Regions from separate parts of the Streptomyces sp. NPDC107471 genome, predicted to be linked through region 2. Evidence: riboswitches for the same ligand, from Rfam matches in the RefSeq annotation. Region 2 holds a riboswitch; the other holds the start of a gene.

Region 1 (7,385 bases), on a different contig from region 2:
TCTTCGACGCCGACGTCGACGCCCAGGGCGGCGCCTACGCCACCGGCGTGCTGGTCCTCATCAGCTCGGCGGCGATCGCGGTGACCATCGCCGCCCGCAAGGCCGGCCAGCGGGGCTGGACCATCGGCTTCGCGGTCATCTCGGCGGTGTTCCTCTACGTCACCGTCGCCAACGTCATCGAGCGCCCGGACGGCGTCAAGATCGGCGCCTGCTTCATCGCCGGCATCATCCTCGTCTCCCTGCTGTCCCGGCTGGCCCGCGCCTTCGAGCTGCGCGTGACCAGCGTGCGGCTGGACGCCATGGCGGAACGTTTCATCAGGGACATCGCCAGCCGCAAGATCCGCTTCATCGCCAACGAACCCGACCAGCGCGACCAGGCCGAGTACCGCGACAAGATCGAGCAGATCTGCGCCGACAACGACATCCCCGGCGAGGACTTCGTCTTCGTCGAGGTCACCGTCCTCGACCCCTCGGAGTTCGAGGCGAGCCTGACCGTCCGCGGTGAGGTCCTGCACGGCCGCTACCGCGTCCTGACCTTGGAGTCCTCCTCCATCCCGAACGCCCTGGCCGCTCTCCTCCTGCACGTCCGCGACGTCACCGGGCGCATCCCGCACATCTACTTCGAGTGGACGGAGGGCAGCCCCTTCCACCACTTCCTGCGCTTCTTCCTCTTCGGCCAGGGCGAGGTCGCCCCCGTCACCCGGGAGGTCCTGCGCGAGGCGGAACCCGACCGCGCCCGCCGCCCGCGCGTCCACACCGGCTGAGCCGCGCATGCCGGGCACGGGCGGCACCCGGTCCTAAGTTGCTGTCCATGACCTTGAGCATCCGCAACCAGCTCCCCGGCACCGTCACCGCCGTCACCCCGGGCGAGGCCATGGCGACCGTCAGGATCCGTCTCGACGGCGGCCAGGACCTCACGGCCGCGATCACCCTCGACGCCGTGGACGATCTCGGCCTCGTGCAGGGCTCCTCCGTCCGCGCTCTGGTGAAGTCGACGGAGGTGTCCCTCGCCACCGGTCCGGTCCAGGGCGTGTCCATCCGCAACCAGCTCCCGGGCACGGTCACCGCCGTGGCCACGGGCGCCGCCATGGCCACCGTGCGGATCGCCGTCGAAGGGGGCGAACTCACCTCCGCGATCACCGCGGACTCCGCGACCGACCTCGCCCTGGCCGTCGGCTCCCCGGTCGTCGCCCTGATCAAGTCGACCGAGGTGTCCCTGGCGACCGCCTGACGACACGGGAAAGGGCCCCGCCGCAGCGGGGCCCTTCTCACGGCAGGTCAGTCCTCGTACGCGTCCAGCGGCGGGCAGGAACACACCAGGTTCCGGTCACCGTAGGCCTGGTCGATCCGCCGCACCGGCGGCCAGTACTTGTCCGCGACCGAGACACCGCCCGGGAAGACGGCCTCCTCGCGCGTGTACGCGTGCTCCCACTCCCCGCCGAGCGCACCGGCGGTGTGCGGGGCGTTCCGCAGCGGGTTGTCCTCCGCGTCCCACTCCCCGGCGCCGACCTTCTCGATCTCCGCGCGAATGGCGATCATCGCCTCGCAGAACCGGTCCAGCTCGCCCAGGTCCTCGGACTCGGTCGGCTCGATCATCAGCGTGCCGGCGACCGGGAACGACATGGTCGGCGCGTGGAAGCCGTAGTCGATGAGCCGCTTGGCCACGTCGTCGACGCTCACCCCGGTCGCCTTGGTCAGCGGCCGCAGGTCGATGATGCACTCGTGCGCGACCAGCCCGCCGGGGCCGGTGTAGAGCACGGGGTAGTGCGGCTCCAGCCGCTTGGCGATGTAGTTGGCGGAGAGCACGGCCACCTGCGTGGCCCGCTTGAGCCCCTCACCGCCCATGAGCCGGACGTACGCCCACGAGATCGGCAGGATCCCCGCGGAGCCCCAGGGCGCGGCCGAGATGGGCCCGACGCCCGTCTCCGGACCGGCCTCGGGCTGCATCGGGTGGTTGGGCAGGTACGGCGCCAGGTGCGCCCGTACGCCCACCGGTCCCACGCCGGGACCGCCGCCGCCGTGCGGGATGCAGAAGGTCTTGTGCAGGTTCAGGTGCGAGACGTCACCGCCGAAGTGCCCCGGCTTGGCCAGCCCCACCAGCGCGTTCAGGTTGGCCCCGTCGACGTACACCTGACCGCCGGCCTTGTGCACCTGGGCGCAGATGTCGGCGACGTGCTCCTCGAACACGCCGTGCGTGGACGGGTAGGTGATCATCAGCACGGCCAGCTCGTCGCGGTGCTTCTCGATCTTGGCCCGCAGGTCCTCGACGTCGATCTCGCCGTCCTCGGCGGTCTTGACCACGACGACCTTCATGCCCGCCATCACGGCGCTCGCGGCGTTGGTGCCGTGCGCGGAGGACGGGATCAGACACACGGTCCGCTGCTCGTCGCCGTTCGCCCGGTGGTACCCGCGCACCGCGAGCAGTCCGGCCAGCTCGCCCTGCGACCCCGCGTTGGGCTGCAGGGACACCTTGTCGTACCCGGTGACCTCGGCGAGCCGGTCCTCCAGCTCCCGGATCAGCGTCAGATAGCCCTGCGCCTGCTCGGCGGGCGCGAAGGGGTGGAGCTGCCCGAACTCGGGCCAGGTGACCGGCTCCATCTCCGTGGTCGCGTTGAGCTTCATGGTGCAGGAGCCCAGCGGGATCATGCCGCGGTCGAGCGCGTAGTCGCGGTCGGCGAGCCGGCGCAGGTAGCGCAGCATCGCGGTCTCGGAGCGGTGCTGGTGGAAGACGGGGTGGGTGAGGAAGTCGTCGCCGCGCAGCAGCGCGTCCGGCAGCGCCTCCGCGGTGGCCGCGTCCAGCGCCTCGATGTCGCCCTCGACCCCGAAGGCGCTCCACACGGCGGCCACCTGGGCGCGCGCGGTGGTCTCGTCACAGGCGACGGAGACCTGGTCGGCGTCGACGAGGTGCAGGTTGACGCCGTTCTTCCGCGCCGCGGCGACGACCTCGGCGGCCTTCCCGGGCACGCGCACGGTGAGCGTGTCGAAGTAGGAGCCGTGCACGACCTCCACCCCGCCGGCGGTGAGCCCCGCGGCGAGGATGTTGGCGTACCGGTGGGTCCGCTGCGCGATCGCCCTCAGCCCGTCGGGCCCGTGGTAGACCGCGTACATCCCGGCCATGACCGCGAGCAGCACCTGCGCGGTGCAGATGTTGCTGGTCGCCTTCTCCCGGCGGATGTGCTGCTCACGCGTCTGCAGCGCGAGCCGGTAGGCCTTGTTGCCGTCGGCGTCCACGGACACGCCCACGAGCCGCCCGGGCAGGCTCCTGGCGAACTTCTCCTGTACGGCCATGTAGCCGGCGTGCGGTCCGCCGAAGCCCATCGGCACACCGAAGCGCTGCGTCGTCCCGACCGCGATGTCCGCCCCGAGCTCGCCCGGCGACTTCAGCAGGGTCAGCGCCAGCAGGTCGGCGGCCACGGTCACGAGCGCGCCGAGCTCGTGAGCCTGGTTGATGAGCGGCTTGATGTCCCGTACGACACCGGAGGCGCCGGGGTACTGGACGAGCACGCCGTTGATCTCACGCCCGGCGACCTCGGCCGGGATGCCGTCGCTGAGGTCGGCGACCACGACCTCCAGGCCGGTCGGCTCGGCACGGGTCTCGATCACGGCGATGGTCTGCGGCAGCACGTCGGCGTCGACGAGGAAGAGCCCCTTCTTGTTCTTCCCCATCCGCCGGGACAGTGCCATGGCCTCGGCCGCGGCGGTCCCCTCGTCGAGCAGCGAGGCCCCGGAGGTCGGCAGCCCGGTCAGGTCGGCGACCACGGTCTGGAAGTTGAGGAGGGCCTCGAGCCGTCCCTGCGAGATCTCCGGCTGGTACGGCGTGTAGGCCGTGTACCAGGCCGGGTTCTCCATGACGTTGCGCAGGATGACGGGCGGGGTGAAGGTGCCGTAGTACCCGAGCCCGATCATGGAGTCGAGCACCTGGTTCCGGTCGGCCAGCGACCGCAGCTCGGCCAGCACCTCGGCCTCGGTGCGCGCACCGGGCAGGTCCAGCGCATCGGCGTTCTTGATCACATCCGGGACCGCGGCGGCGGTGAGCTCGTCGAGCGAGCCGTAGCCGACCTGCGCGAGCATCTTGGCCCGAGCCTCGTGATCGGGGCCGATGTGACGCTGCTCGAAGGGGATTCCCTGTTCGAGCTCGGAGAGCGGGGTGCGATGGGCGGTCATTGCGGAGGCCTCCTGGTCTGACGCGACCTTCGAGGGGTACCCCGGCGCGGGTACCCCGACGGCCTCCCCCTCTGTCATCTCGACCTGAGAGCTTCACCGGCCGCCCGAAGGCCGCCGGCTTTCACCGTCGGTGAGAGCGGAAGCCGTCGACACCCGCCCTGCTTTCCAGAGTGACCTCGTCCGTGCGGTACGTGAGCCTGAGAGATTCCGGGGAGGATTTGCTCCTTCGGCGCCTCCGATGGTGTCTGGAGGACTCTCCCGCACGGGGTCAGCAGCCGTTCGCAAGCCTACCAGCGAGGTCGCCGCACGAGTCTTCGAGTGTCTTCGAGTGGCCGCACACCCCGATGTGCTCTTTTGTAGTGCTTACGACCGCTTCGGATGAGTTGCGACCAAGTGGAGGGCACGTGCAGACCGACATCGATCCGCGCAACCTGATCGGCCGCAAGGCGTTCGACCGCAACGGCACCAAGATCGGCACCGTCGACGAGGTCTACCTCGACGACGCGACGGGCGTGCCCGAGTGGGCCGCCATACGCACCGGTCTCTTCTCCCGGGACGCCTTCGTCCCCCTGGAGCCGAGCCGACTGGTCGAGGGCACCCTGCACGTCCCCTTCGACCGCACCCTCATCAAAGAGGCCCCCGACTTCGGCGTGGGCCGCCACCTCTCCCCCGACCAGGAACTCCAGCTCTACCACCACTACGGCCTCGACGTGGCCTCCCCCTCCACCCTCCCGGACCACGACTTCGGCAAGCTGGCAGGCACGGAGGACGCGGGCACCTGAGGCCCTCCCGACCACCCTGCACGGAGAGACCCACGGCTGCTCACCAGGACCGGCGGGACGCTCGGCCCCACAGGTCCACGCCCTCAGTCTCGACTGGCCACCCCCTCCGCAGGTCACCCCACCCCTCAAGACTGCCGCTCCCGAACCCCCACCCCCTCGACCAGCGGCAACGGCTCAGCCGCCTCCAGTGCCGGGTCGTCGACAGGGAACGTCCGTACCCGACCCGGCTCCGAGTCCGGTGTCTCGAAGCGCACGGTCACTCTCCCCAGCCCGCTCCCCTGCACCCACCCGTGCCCGAACTCGGAGTGGCGCACATCGTGTCCGGCGACCCACCGCCGCTCGTCCACCACGTCCCGCTCCTCGGCCGGGACGTCGTCGGCCACCTCCTCGACGGCCTGCTCCGCCCCCTCCCCCGCGGCCTGGGCGAACAGATCCTCCTGGGTGAAGTCGGCAAGCCCCGAGACCCCCACCCCCAGCAACCGCACACCCCCCGTCGAGTCGACACCCTCCAGCAACCGCAGGGCGGCCTCCCGCACCACCGCCGGGTCGTCCGTGGGCCCCCGCAGGGTCTCGGACCGCGTCAACGTCGAGAAGTCGTACCGCCGCACCTTCAGCACGATGGTCCGCCCCGACAGCCCGGCCTGCCGCAGCCTCCGCACACACCGGTCCGCCAGCCGCTGCACCTCGAGCCCCACCCGGACCCGGTCGTGGATGTCCACGTCGTAGGTGTCCTCCACCGACACCGACTTGGCCTCCCGCTCCGCCACCACGGCCCGCTCGTCCCGCGCCAGTGCCATCGCGTACAGCCCGTGCCCGTGGGCCTTCCCGAGCAGCCGTACGAGCTCGTCCTCCCCCGCCTCGACGATCTCGTCCACCGTGTGGATCCCGGCCCGCCGCAGATGGTCCCCGGTCGCCGGCCCCACCCCCGGCAGGGTCCGCACCGACATCGGCCCCAGCATCGCCCGCTCGGTGCCCGGCTCGATCACCACCAGCCCGTCCGGCTTGGCCTGCTCGGAGGCGATCTTCGCGAGCATCTTCGACGCGGCCAGCCCCACCGAGCCCGTGAGCCCCGTGAAGGCCCGTATGTCGGCCCGCAGCCTCGCCCCGACCAACCGAGCCGACGCCTCGTCCCAGGCCGTTCCCCCGGCCTCCAGATCCACGAACGCCTCGTCCAGGCTCAGCGGCTCCACCAGCGGCGACAGCTCCCGCAGCAGCCCCATCACCTGCTCGCTGATCGCCTTGTAGAACCCGAAGCGCGGCACCAGATACGCGGCGTTCGGCGCGAGCCGTCTCGCCTGGGCCATGGGCATCGCCGAGTGCACCCCGAACACCCGGGCCTCGTAGGACGCGGTGGCCACCACACCCCGCGGCCCCAGCCCGCCCACGACGACGGCCTTCCCGCGCAGACTCGGCTTGGACGCCTGCTCCGCCGAGGCGTAGAAGGCATCCATGTCGAGATGCAGGATCGTGGGCGCTTTTCTCACATGTCCGATGCTGCCCTACGCCACTGACAATGCCCCGCCGGAAACAGCGGGCGGCTCAGACCGCCTTGTTGCGGCGCCTGGCCAGCTCGTCGGTGGGGTTGTGCCCGACCAGCGTCTCCCCGGTGTCGATGCGCTCCCCGTGCAGTTGCGACAGCGCGCTCTCGACGTCCCGCCACACGACACCCACGGCGATCCCGAAGATCCCCTGGCCACCCTGGAGCAGCGCGTGGACCTCGTCGGGCGAGGTGCACTCGTAGACCGTGGCCCCGTCGCTCATGAGCGTCATGCGCTCCAGGTCCTGGAATCCGCGCTCACGCAGGTGCTGGACCGTGGTGCGGATGTTCTGCAGCGACACACCGGTGTCGAGGAACCTCTTGACGATCTTCAGGACGACGACGTCCCGGAAGCTGTACAGCCGCTGCGTCCCCGACCCGTAGGCGGGCCGCACGCTCGGCTCCACGAGCCCGGTGCGCGCCCAGTAGTCCAGTTGCCGGTAGGTGATGCCGGCCGCCGCACACGCGGTGGGACCGCGGTAGCCGATCTGCTCGGACGCCATGGACGTCGCCCCTCCGCTGCTCGGCACGGCCGCCGGTCGCTGCGGAGCGTGATCGGCCGCGTTACCGAGATGAGGGTCCCCCCAACTCGAACGCAGTTGAGAGCTCGGGGGAGGGTACGGACCGCTCGCCCCAAGACTCCGTCCGGGGGCACCCCCAGCCGTACCGTCGCCGCTGCTTCTCACGCCGACCTCCGTCCTTGACCTGCCTTCTCGACGGTAGGCAGTCACCAGGGGTGCGTCAACGATCGCCACACTCGGCACGCCGAGTGATAATCACCCAAGGAGTGGTTTGCCGTACCCCACCGCGGGGAAAGGCTAGCCGAATGCGCTCCGAGCGGGCCGTAGGACGCACTCACGCGCCGGTGGCAAATGCCGGCATTTGCGTGACGACCGGACACC
Region 2 (7,385 bases):
CGGCGGCGATCTCCGGGTCGAGCTCGTGCAGGGGCGTGTTCAGTGCGGACATCAGGTGCGGACTCCTCAGCCGGCGGAAAAGGCGGTGTACTCGTCGGCGGAGAGCAGGTCGGCCGGCTCCTCCGTGACGCGTACCTTGAACAGCCAGCCGCCCTCGAAGGGGGCGGAGTTCACCAGTGCCGGGTCGCTGACGACGTCCTCGTTGACCTCGGTGACCTCACCGGAGACGGGGGAGTACAGGTCGGAGACCGACTTGGTCGACTCCAGCTCGCCGCAGGTCTCGCCCGCGGTCACGGTGTCACCGACCTCGGGGAGCTGGACGAAGACGACATCGCCGAGCGCGTTGGCCGCGTGCTCCGTGATGCCGACCGTCGAGACGCCGTCCTCGGCGCCCGACAGCCACTCGTGCTCCTTGCTGTAGCGAAGCTGCTGGGGGTTGCTCATGGCCTGAATTCTCCTGTACGCGGGGAAGTGCTGGTGAATGGGGGACTGCGGAAGGCGTGCGTGAGCGACGACTCCGTGCTCAGCATCACCTGTGCGGCTACTTCTGGCGCTTGTAGAACGGCAGAGCCACGACCTCGTACGGCTCGTGGCTGCCCCGGATGTCCACACCGACACCGGCCGTGCCGGGCGTCGCGTGCGCGGCGTCGACGTACGCCATCGCGATCGGCCTGCCCAGCGTGGGCGAGGGGGCGCCGGAGGTGACCTCGCCGATCACCTGGCCGTCCGCGACGACCGCGTACCCGGCCCGCGGGACGCGACGCCCCTCGGCGATCAGCCCGACGAGGACGCGCGGCGGCTCGTGGTCCGCCTTCTCCGCGGCCTCGCGCAGCGCCTCACGGCCCACGAAGTCGCCCTCCTTCTCGAACTTCACCACGCGCCCGAGCCCGGCGTCGAAGGGGGTCAGCTCCCGCGAGAGCTCGTGCCCGTACAGCGGCATGCCCGCCTCCAGGCGCAGCGTGTCCCGGCAGGACAGTCCGCAGGGGACCAGCCCGACGCCCTCGCCCGCCTTGGTCAAGGCCTGCCACAGCTCGACCGCGTGCTCCGGCTTCACGAACAGCTCGAAGCCGTCCTCGCCGGTGTACCCGGTGCGCGCGATCAGCGCCGGCACCCCGGCGACCGTGCCCGGCAGACCGGCGTAGTACTTCAGGCCGTCGAGGTCGGCGTCGGTGAGGGACGCGAGGATCCCGGGGGACTCCGGTCCCTGGACGGCGATCAGGGCGTAGGCGTCCCGGTCGTCGCGCACCTCGGCGTCGAAGCCGGCCGCGCGCTCGGTCAGCGCGTCCAGCACGACCTGGGCGTTGGAGGCGTTGGCGACCACCATGTACTCGCTCTCGCCGAGCCGGTACACGATCAGGTCGTCCAGGATGCCGCCGTCGGCCTGGCAGATCATGGTGTAGCGGGCCCGGCCGACACCGACCGAGGCGATGTTGCCGACCAGGGCGAAGTTCAGCAGCGCGGCGGCCTGCGGTCCGGTCACGGTGATCTCGCCCATGTGGGAGAGGTCGAAGAGCCCGGCACTCGTGCGCACCGCGGTGTGCTCGTCGCGCTCGGAGCCGTACCGCAGGGGCATGTCCCAGCCGGCGAAGTCGGTCATCGTGGCACCGAGGGAGCGATGCAGGGCATCGAGCGCGGTGAGACGGAGTTCAGAACTGCTCATCGGACGGTCGTCTCCAAGGATCCCAGGACATGGGTGTGACGGGCGAGGTGATTCCTCCCCATCTGTCATCGGAACCTGAGAGGTTCGCCATGAACGACATGGCTTGCACCTTGGGTGGGGCCGCCTTCGAGTGGGCGGCCCGCTTTTCAGATGTGCCTCGCCCGCGCGGTAACGGGGCCTGAGAGATTCAAGGGAGGGACTTGCTCCTTCGGCGCCCGGGTACATGTACCCGGGACTCTCCCGCGCGGATTCAAGCGGCCGGTATGCAGTTGGCGCGGACATCATTGCACGCATCGGACGCCGACGGCAGGGCCGGTTCCACGGCTCCCCTTTGTAACCGGCCTGTGGCGGTACGCGTACAGAAACGCGAGAGATCGTCCATTACCTTCTCTTTACGCTCGGAGGGGAGGGGAACCCCGACCCCGGAGGAGGACGATGACGGTGAACAGGACCAGGGCGTACGCGACGACCTCGGGGCTCGCGCTGCCCGAGCAGCCCGCCGCCCCGGCCGTCGAGGCCCGCGGCACCCGTCCGGTCGTCCGTGACCTGCGCGAACGCGCGGGCCACAGTCCGCACGCCCTGCTCTTCGGCCCGGGGGACCTCGTCGTCATCACCGGCCTGCCCGGCAGCGGCAAGTCCACCCTGATGAGGCGCGCGGTCAGGGGGGCCAGGATCGACTCCCAGGACACCCGCGACCGTTGGGACGGCCGGCTGGCCCGCGCACTGCCGTACGCCGTCTACCGCCCCCTGGTCCGGCTCGCGCACTACGCCGGACTGCGCCGCGCCCTGCGCTCCGGCGAGGGGGTCGTCGTGCACGACTGCGGGACGCAGGCCTGGGTGCGGCGCTGGCTGGCCCGCGAGGCCCGGCGCCGCGGCGGCACCCTGCACCTGCTGCTGCTCGACGTCACGGCGGACACCGCGCTGGAGGGCCAGCGCGAGCGCGGCCGGGGGGTCTCGCGGTACGCCTTCCGGCGGCACCGGGGGGCCGCCGCCCGGCTGATCCGCTCCGTGGAGCGCGGCGACCTGCCCCCGGGCTGCGGCTCGGCGGTGCTGATCGACCGGGACGCGGCGGACGTGCTGCGGCGGATCGGGTTCACCGGCTGAGACCCGCGGGTCTCCCGGGCCGAACCGCCCGCGCGCCGCACCCGCTAGCCTTTCAGCCACATCAACAGCGGTTCACAGCAGGCGGTCAGACAGATGGACTTCCCGGCGGATCTTCCCGCGGACTTCCCAGGGCAGGCGCACCCGCACCCCCATCCGCACGGCGGATGGCCCGGCAACGAGCTGGAGGAGGTGCTCTCGGCCTCCCTCGGCATGCCCTCGGCGGGCGGCCGGATCATCGAGGTGCTGGGTCGCAGCTTCGTCTGGATCCCCCTGCCCAACGGCGGCGGCCCGCACAGCGGCCCGCTCGACCTGCCCACCCTGGAGATCGAGGGCCAGGCCTTCGTCCCGGTGTTCAGCTCCGAGGAGCAGTTCCGCCAGGTCGTCGGCAGCCATCTGTCGTACACCATCGCCCCGGCGGTCGAGTTCGCCCGCGGTCTGCCCCCGCACGTGGGCATCGCGGTGAACCCCGACGGCGTGGTCGGCGTGCCCCTGCCGCCCGCCGCCGTCGCCGACCTCTGCCGGGTGGGCCGCACCCCGCTGGACGGGCCCAACACCGGCGGCCGGGTCAAGCTCTACGAGCCGGACTGGCAGGACGACCCGGTCGACTTCCTGGCGGCCGCGTCCGCCGAGTTCGCGGCCACGGGAGTGGTCCGGACGGCCCGCCGCTGCCTGGCCGCCATCGAGACCGCCGACCCGGTCATGTTCGTGGGCGTGGAACTCTCCCAGTGGGAGGGCGACCTGCGCACCCTGCCGATGGACGCCCTCGGCCGGGCCCTCGGGCGGGCTCCGGTGCGGTGGCCGGTCAACCTGGTCCTGCTGGACGTGGCGGACGACCCGGTGGGCCACTGGATGCGCGGACAGGTGCGGCCCTTTTACACGCAGGGGACGTAGTGCGGGGCGCGGGGCTGTGTCGATGTGCGGCTCCGCCGCGTGGGCGTGAGCAACCCCCACGACCCGCAGCCGCGATCCGACACCAGGACCCGCGTTCCTGGGCGCTTAAGCTGTGTCCATATCCGGGGCAACGAACAGGGAAGGGGCGGTCCAGGTGAGCGCCAGCGGCACGGGCACCGCGACCGGCACGGTCGAGCACATGCTGCGCCAGGTGACCCCCGGGCGCTACGACGCATACGAGGCACTGCTGCGCGCCCTCGCGACCCCGAACAACGGCCAGATCTGGATGCTCCTGTGGCACGGCCAGGCCGGCTCCCCGGACGCCCAGTACGCGAACATGGAGGTCGACGGCTACGGCTACGCCCCCTGTGTGACCTCGGCGCAGGAGCTGAGCGCCAGTGGCTGGAACCGGTCGTACGAAGTGGTCGACGGCATCGACGTGGCCCGCACCCTGTACCCCGACCACTACGGCCTCTGGCTCAACCCGCACGCCCCGGGCGGCGGGGTCGGCATCCCCTGGCTCGACCTGCGCCGCATCGCGACCGGTCTGGAGCGCCAGCCCGCGGGCCCGCTCCGGCTGTCCGAACCCGGCATCGAGGTCCCCCAGTTCTACGCCCTGCTCGTGCAGAACGCCCACCGCACCCCGGCGGTCCGCTCGTTGCGCCGCGCCTGGGTGCAGCCCGCCCTCGGGGCGCCGTACCTCGCCATCGGTCTGGACGTGTACGACACCAGCCCCTCGGCCGTGGACTCGGTGCGCGCGATGATGCAGCAGTCCATCGGCGCGGTCCCGGAGGGGCTGCCGGTGTCGACCGTGGCGATGTCCGACGAGTACGACCCGGTGGCGCTGTGGATGCGCGCCGGTGCCCGTCCGTTCTACGACCGCGAGGCCCACGGATCGCCCGCCCAGGCACCGGCCTCGGGGTACGGCTACCCGCCGGTCCGCGGTGGTTACTGAGAGCGACGGCAACCTGTTCGGCTCGTTTACATAACGGCCACATTTCTTCGCGCGTAGATGGCGGAGGTTCGTCCCGAACGTCGCTTATTGTGCCGTTCTGTCCCAACTGACATACGTCCGAGGGGCGTTACCCGTTGTTCGGATAACGGAATCCCTCTTACTGCATCACGGTTGCGCATACTTTCTTCGTCAGACCTGGCGGGTGATCACAGCGAAGCTGAAGACTCCCCAGGCAGACGCAGGATCAGACGTTTCTGCGAGCTGAAGCAAGTCGACAAAGCCGTAATCCACGGCAGGTGTAGGCCGGTCACCACCGGCGAGAGGGGTCGGGTCACTGTGACCGCACCGATCGAGACCACCGGGGCGCAGGCCGAGGCGCAGCCGGAGGCTGTCCTGGCCGGAGCCGGCAAGGGGCAGATCGAGGGCCGTTCCCTGGGGCAGATCGCCTGGTCCCGTTTCAAGAGGGACAAGGTGGCGGTCGCCGGTGGTGTGATCGTCATCCTGCTGATCCTGGTCGCGGTGCTGTCCCGTCCCATCCAGGCCCTGTTCGGGCTGGACCCGAACGCCCTGCACCAGGATCTGATCGACCCCAACACCTCGCTGCCCAAGGGCGCCTGGGGTGGCATGAGCTGGGACCACCCGCTCGGCGTGGAGCCGAAGTTCGGCCGCGACATCGCCACCCGCATCCTCGAGGGCTCCTGGGTCTCCCTGGTCGTGGCCTTCGGTGCCACGATCCTGTCGAACACGATCGGCGCGGTCCTCGGCGTGGTCGCCGGGTACTACGGCGGCCGGGTCGACACGATCATCAGCCGGCTGATGGACACCTTCCTGGCGTTCCCGCTGCTGCTGTTCGCCATCGCCATCTCGGCCACCCTGCAGGGCGGCGCCTTCGGCCTTGAGGGCCTGCCGCTGCACATCAGCGTGCTGATCTTCATCATCGGCTTCTTCAACTGGCCCTACCTGGGCCGTATCGTGCGCGGGCAGACACTGGCCCTGCGCGAGCGGGAGTTCGTCGACGCATCCCGGGGGATGGGGGCCAAGGGGCCCTACATCCTCTTCCGTGAGCTGCTGCCGAACCTCGTCGGCCCGATCATCGTCTACTCGACGCTGCTCATCCCGACCAACATCCTCTTCGAGGCGTCCCTCAGTTTCCTCGGCGTCGGCATCCAGCCTCCGCAGGCGTCCTGGGGCGGCATGATCAACCAGGCGGTCGACTACTACCAGGTCGACCCCCAGTTCATGATCGTGCCTGGTCTGGCCATCTTCGTGACCGTCCTGGCGTTCAACCTGCTCGGCGACGGTCTCCGCGACGCTCTCGACCCGCGCAGCCGCTGACCCGCGACCGCGGTGAGAGTCCACAAGATTTCCGACAATTGAAGGGGAAGCAGACCATCATGCGAAGGTCAGCGCTGGCCGCAGTGGCGGCCATCGGCAGTGCGAGCCTGTTGCTCTCGGCTTGCAGCAAGGCCGATGACAACGGTGGAGACGAAAACAAGTCGGCTGGGGCCAACGCAGCGACCAAGGGTGTCGTCAACGCCTCCACCCAGAAGGGTGGGACGGTCACGTACGAGTACTCCGACGTCCCGGACTCCTTCGACCCGGGCAACACGTACTACGCCTACATGTACAACCTCAGCCGGCTGTACGCCCGCCCGCTGATGACCTTCGCGCCCGGTGCGGGCGAGGAGGGCAACAAGCTGGTCCCGGACCTCGCCGAGAGCGCCGGCCAGCCGAGCGACGGCGGCAAGACCTGGACGTACAAGATCCGTTCCGGTCTGAAGTACCAGGACGGCACGCCGATCACCTCGAAGGACGTCAAGTACGCCGTCGAGCGCTCGAACTTCGCGCGTGACGTGCTCTCCCTCGGCCCGAACTACTTCCAGCAGTTCCTCCAGGACGGCGACAAGTACAAGGGCCCGTACAAGGACAAGAGCGCCGAGGGCCTGAAGTCCATCGAGACGCCGGACGACAACACGATCGTCTTCAAGCTCAACCGCGCCTTCCAGGAGTTCGACTACCTGGTCGCCACGCCGCAGACGGCTCCGGTGCCGCAGTCCAAGGACACCGGCGTCGACTACGTCAAGAGCATCGTCTCCTCGGGCTCGTACAAGTTCCAGAGCTACAAGGAGGGCCAGCAGGCCGTCCTCGTGCGCAACGAGAACTGGGACGCCAAGACGGACCCGCTGCGCAAGCAGTACCCGGACAAGATCGTCGTCAAGCTGAAGGTCAACGCCGAGACGATCGACCAGGACGTCCAGGCCGGCGACGCGATCGACCTCGGTGGCACCGGTGTCCAGGCCGCCACCCAGGCGAAGGTCGTCAACGACGCCAACCTGAAGGCCAACACGGACAACACCTACGGTGGCCGTCTGGTCTACATGGCGATCAACACCCAGGTCGCCCCCTTCAACAAGGTCGAGTGCCGCAAGGCCGTCGAGTACGCCATCGACAAGGTCTCCGTGCAGACCGCCGAGGGCGGCCCGATCCGCGGTGACATCGCCACGACCGTCCTGCCGCCGGACATCACCGGCTACGCCAAGGAGGACGTCTACGCGACCACCGGCAACAAGGGTGACGTCGCCAAGGCCAAGGAGCAGCTCAAGGCCTGCGGCAAGTCGAGCATCAACACCAACCTCTCGGCCCGCAGCGACCGTCCGCAGGAGATCGACGCGGCCACCGCGATCATCGCCTCGCTGAAGAAGGTCGGCATCAACGCCAGCCTGAAGCAGTACCCGTCGGGCAAGTACTTCACCGACTACGCCGGTGTGCCGACCT

What was found. Region 2 has a riboswitch for glycine ahead of gcvT (glycine cleavage system aminomethyltransferase GcvT). Riboswitches for the same ligand answer to the same signal wherever they lie in the genome.
Region 1: it holds a riboswitch for glycine, as region 2 does, so the genes downstream of both, gcvP (aminomethyl-transferring glycine dehydrogenase) here and gcvT (glycine cleavage system aminomethyltransferase GcvT) in region 2, are expected to answer to the same signal.

Annotation. Positions count from the first base shown of each region.
Region 1 is NZ_JBVJPC010000006.1:7,919-15,303, reverse strand. It holds gene ACZ66S_RS21175 (APC family permease) at 1-764, shown strand, start outside; gene ACZ66S_RS21170 (TOBE domain-containing protein) at 812-1,231, shown strand; gene gcvP (aminomethyl-transferring glycine dehydrogenase) at 1,279-4,164, opposite strand; glycine riboswitch at 4,340-4,435, opposite strand; gene ACZ66S_RS21160 (PRC-barrel domain-containing protein) at 4,569-4,946, shown strand; gene ACZ66S_RS21155 (DNA polymerase IV) at 5,072-6,430, opposite strand; gene ACZ66S_RS21150 (MerR family transcriptional regulator) at 6,486-7,169, opposite strand.
Region 2 is NZ_JBVJPC010000018.1:45,502-52,886, reverse strand. It holds gene glyA (serine hydroxymethyltransferase) at 1-52, opposite strand, end outside; gene gcvH (glycine cleavage system protein GcvH) at 67-444, opposite strand; gene gcvT (glycine cleavage system aminomethyltransferase GcvT) at 542-1,660, opposite strand; glycine riboswitch at 1,713-1,816, opposite strand; glycine riboswitch at 1,817-1,913, opposite strand; gene ACZ66S_RS38755 (AAA family ATPase) at 2,096-2,764, shown strand; gene ACZ66S_RS38750 (enhanced serine sensitivity protein SseB) at 2,858-3,655, shown strand; gene ACZ66S_RS38745 (enhanced serine sensitivity protein SseB C-terminal domain-containing protein) at 3,810-4,610, shown strand; gene ACZ66S_RS38740 (ABC transporter permease) at 4,947-5,945, shown strand; gene ACZ66S_RS38735 (ABC transporter substrate-binding protein) at 6,005-7,385, shown strand, end outside.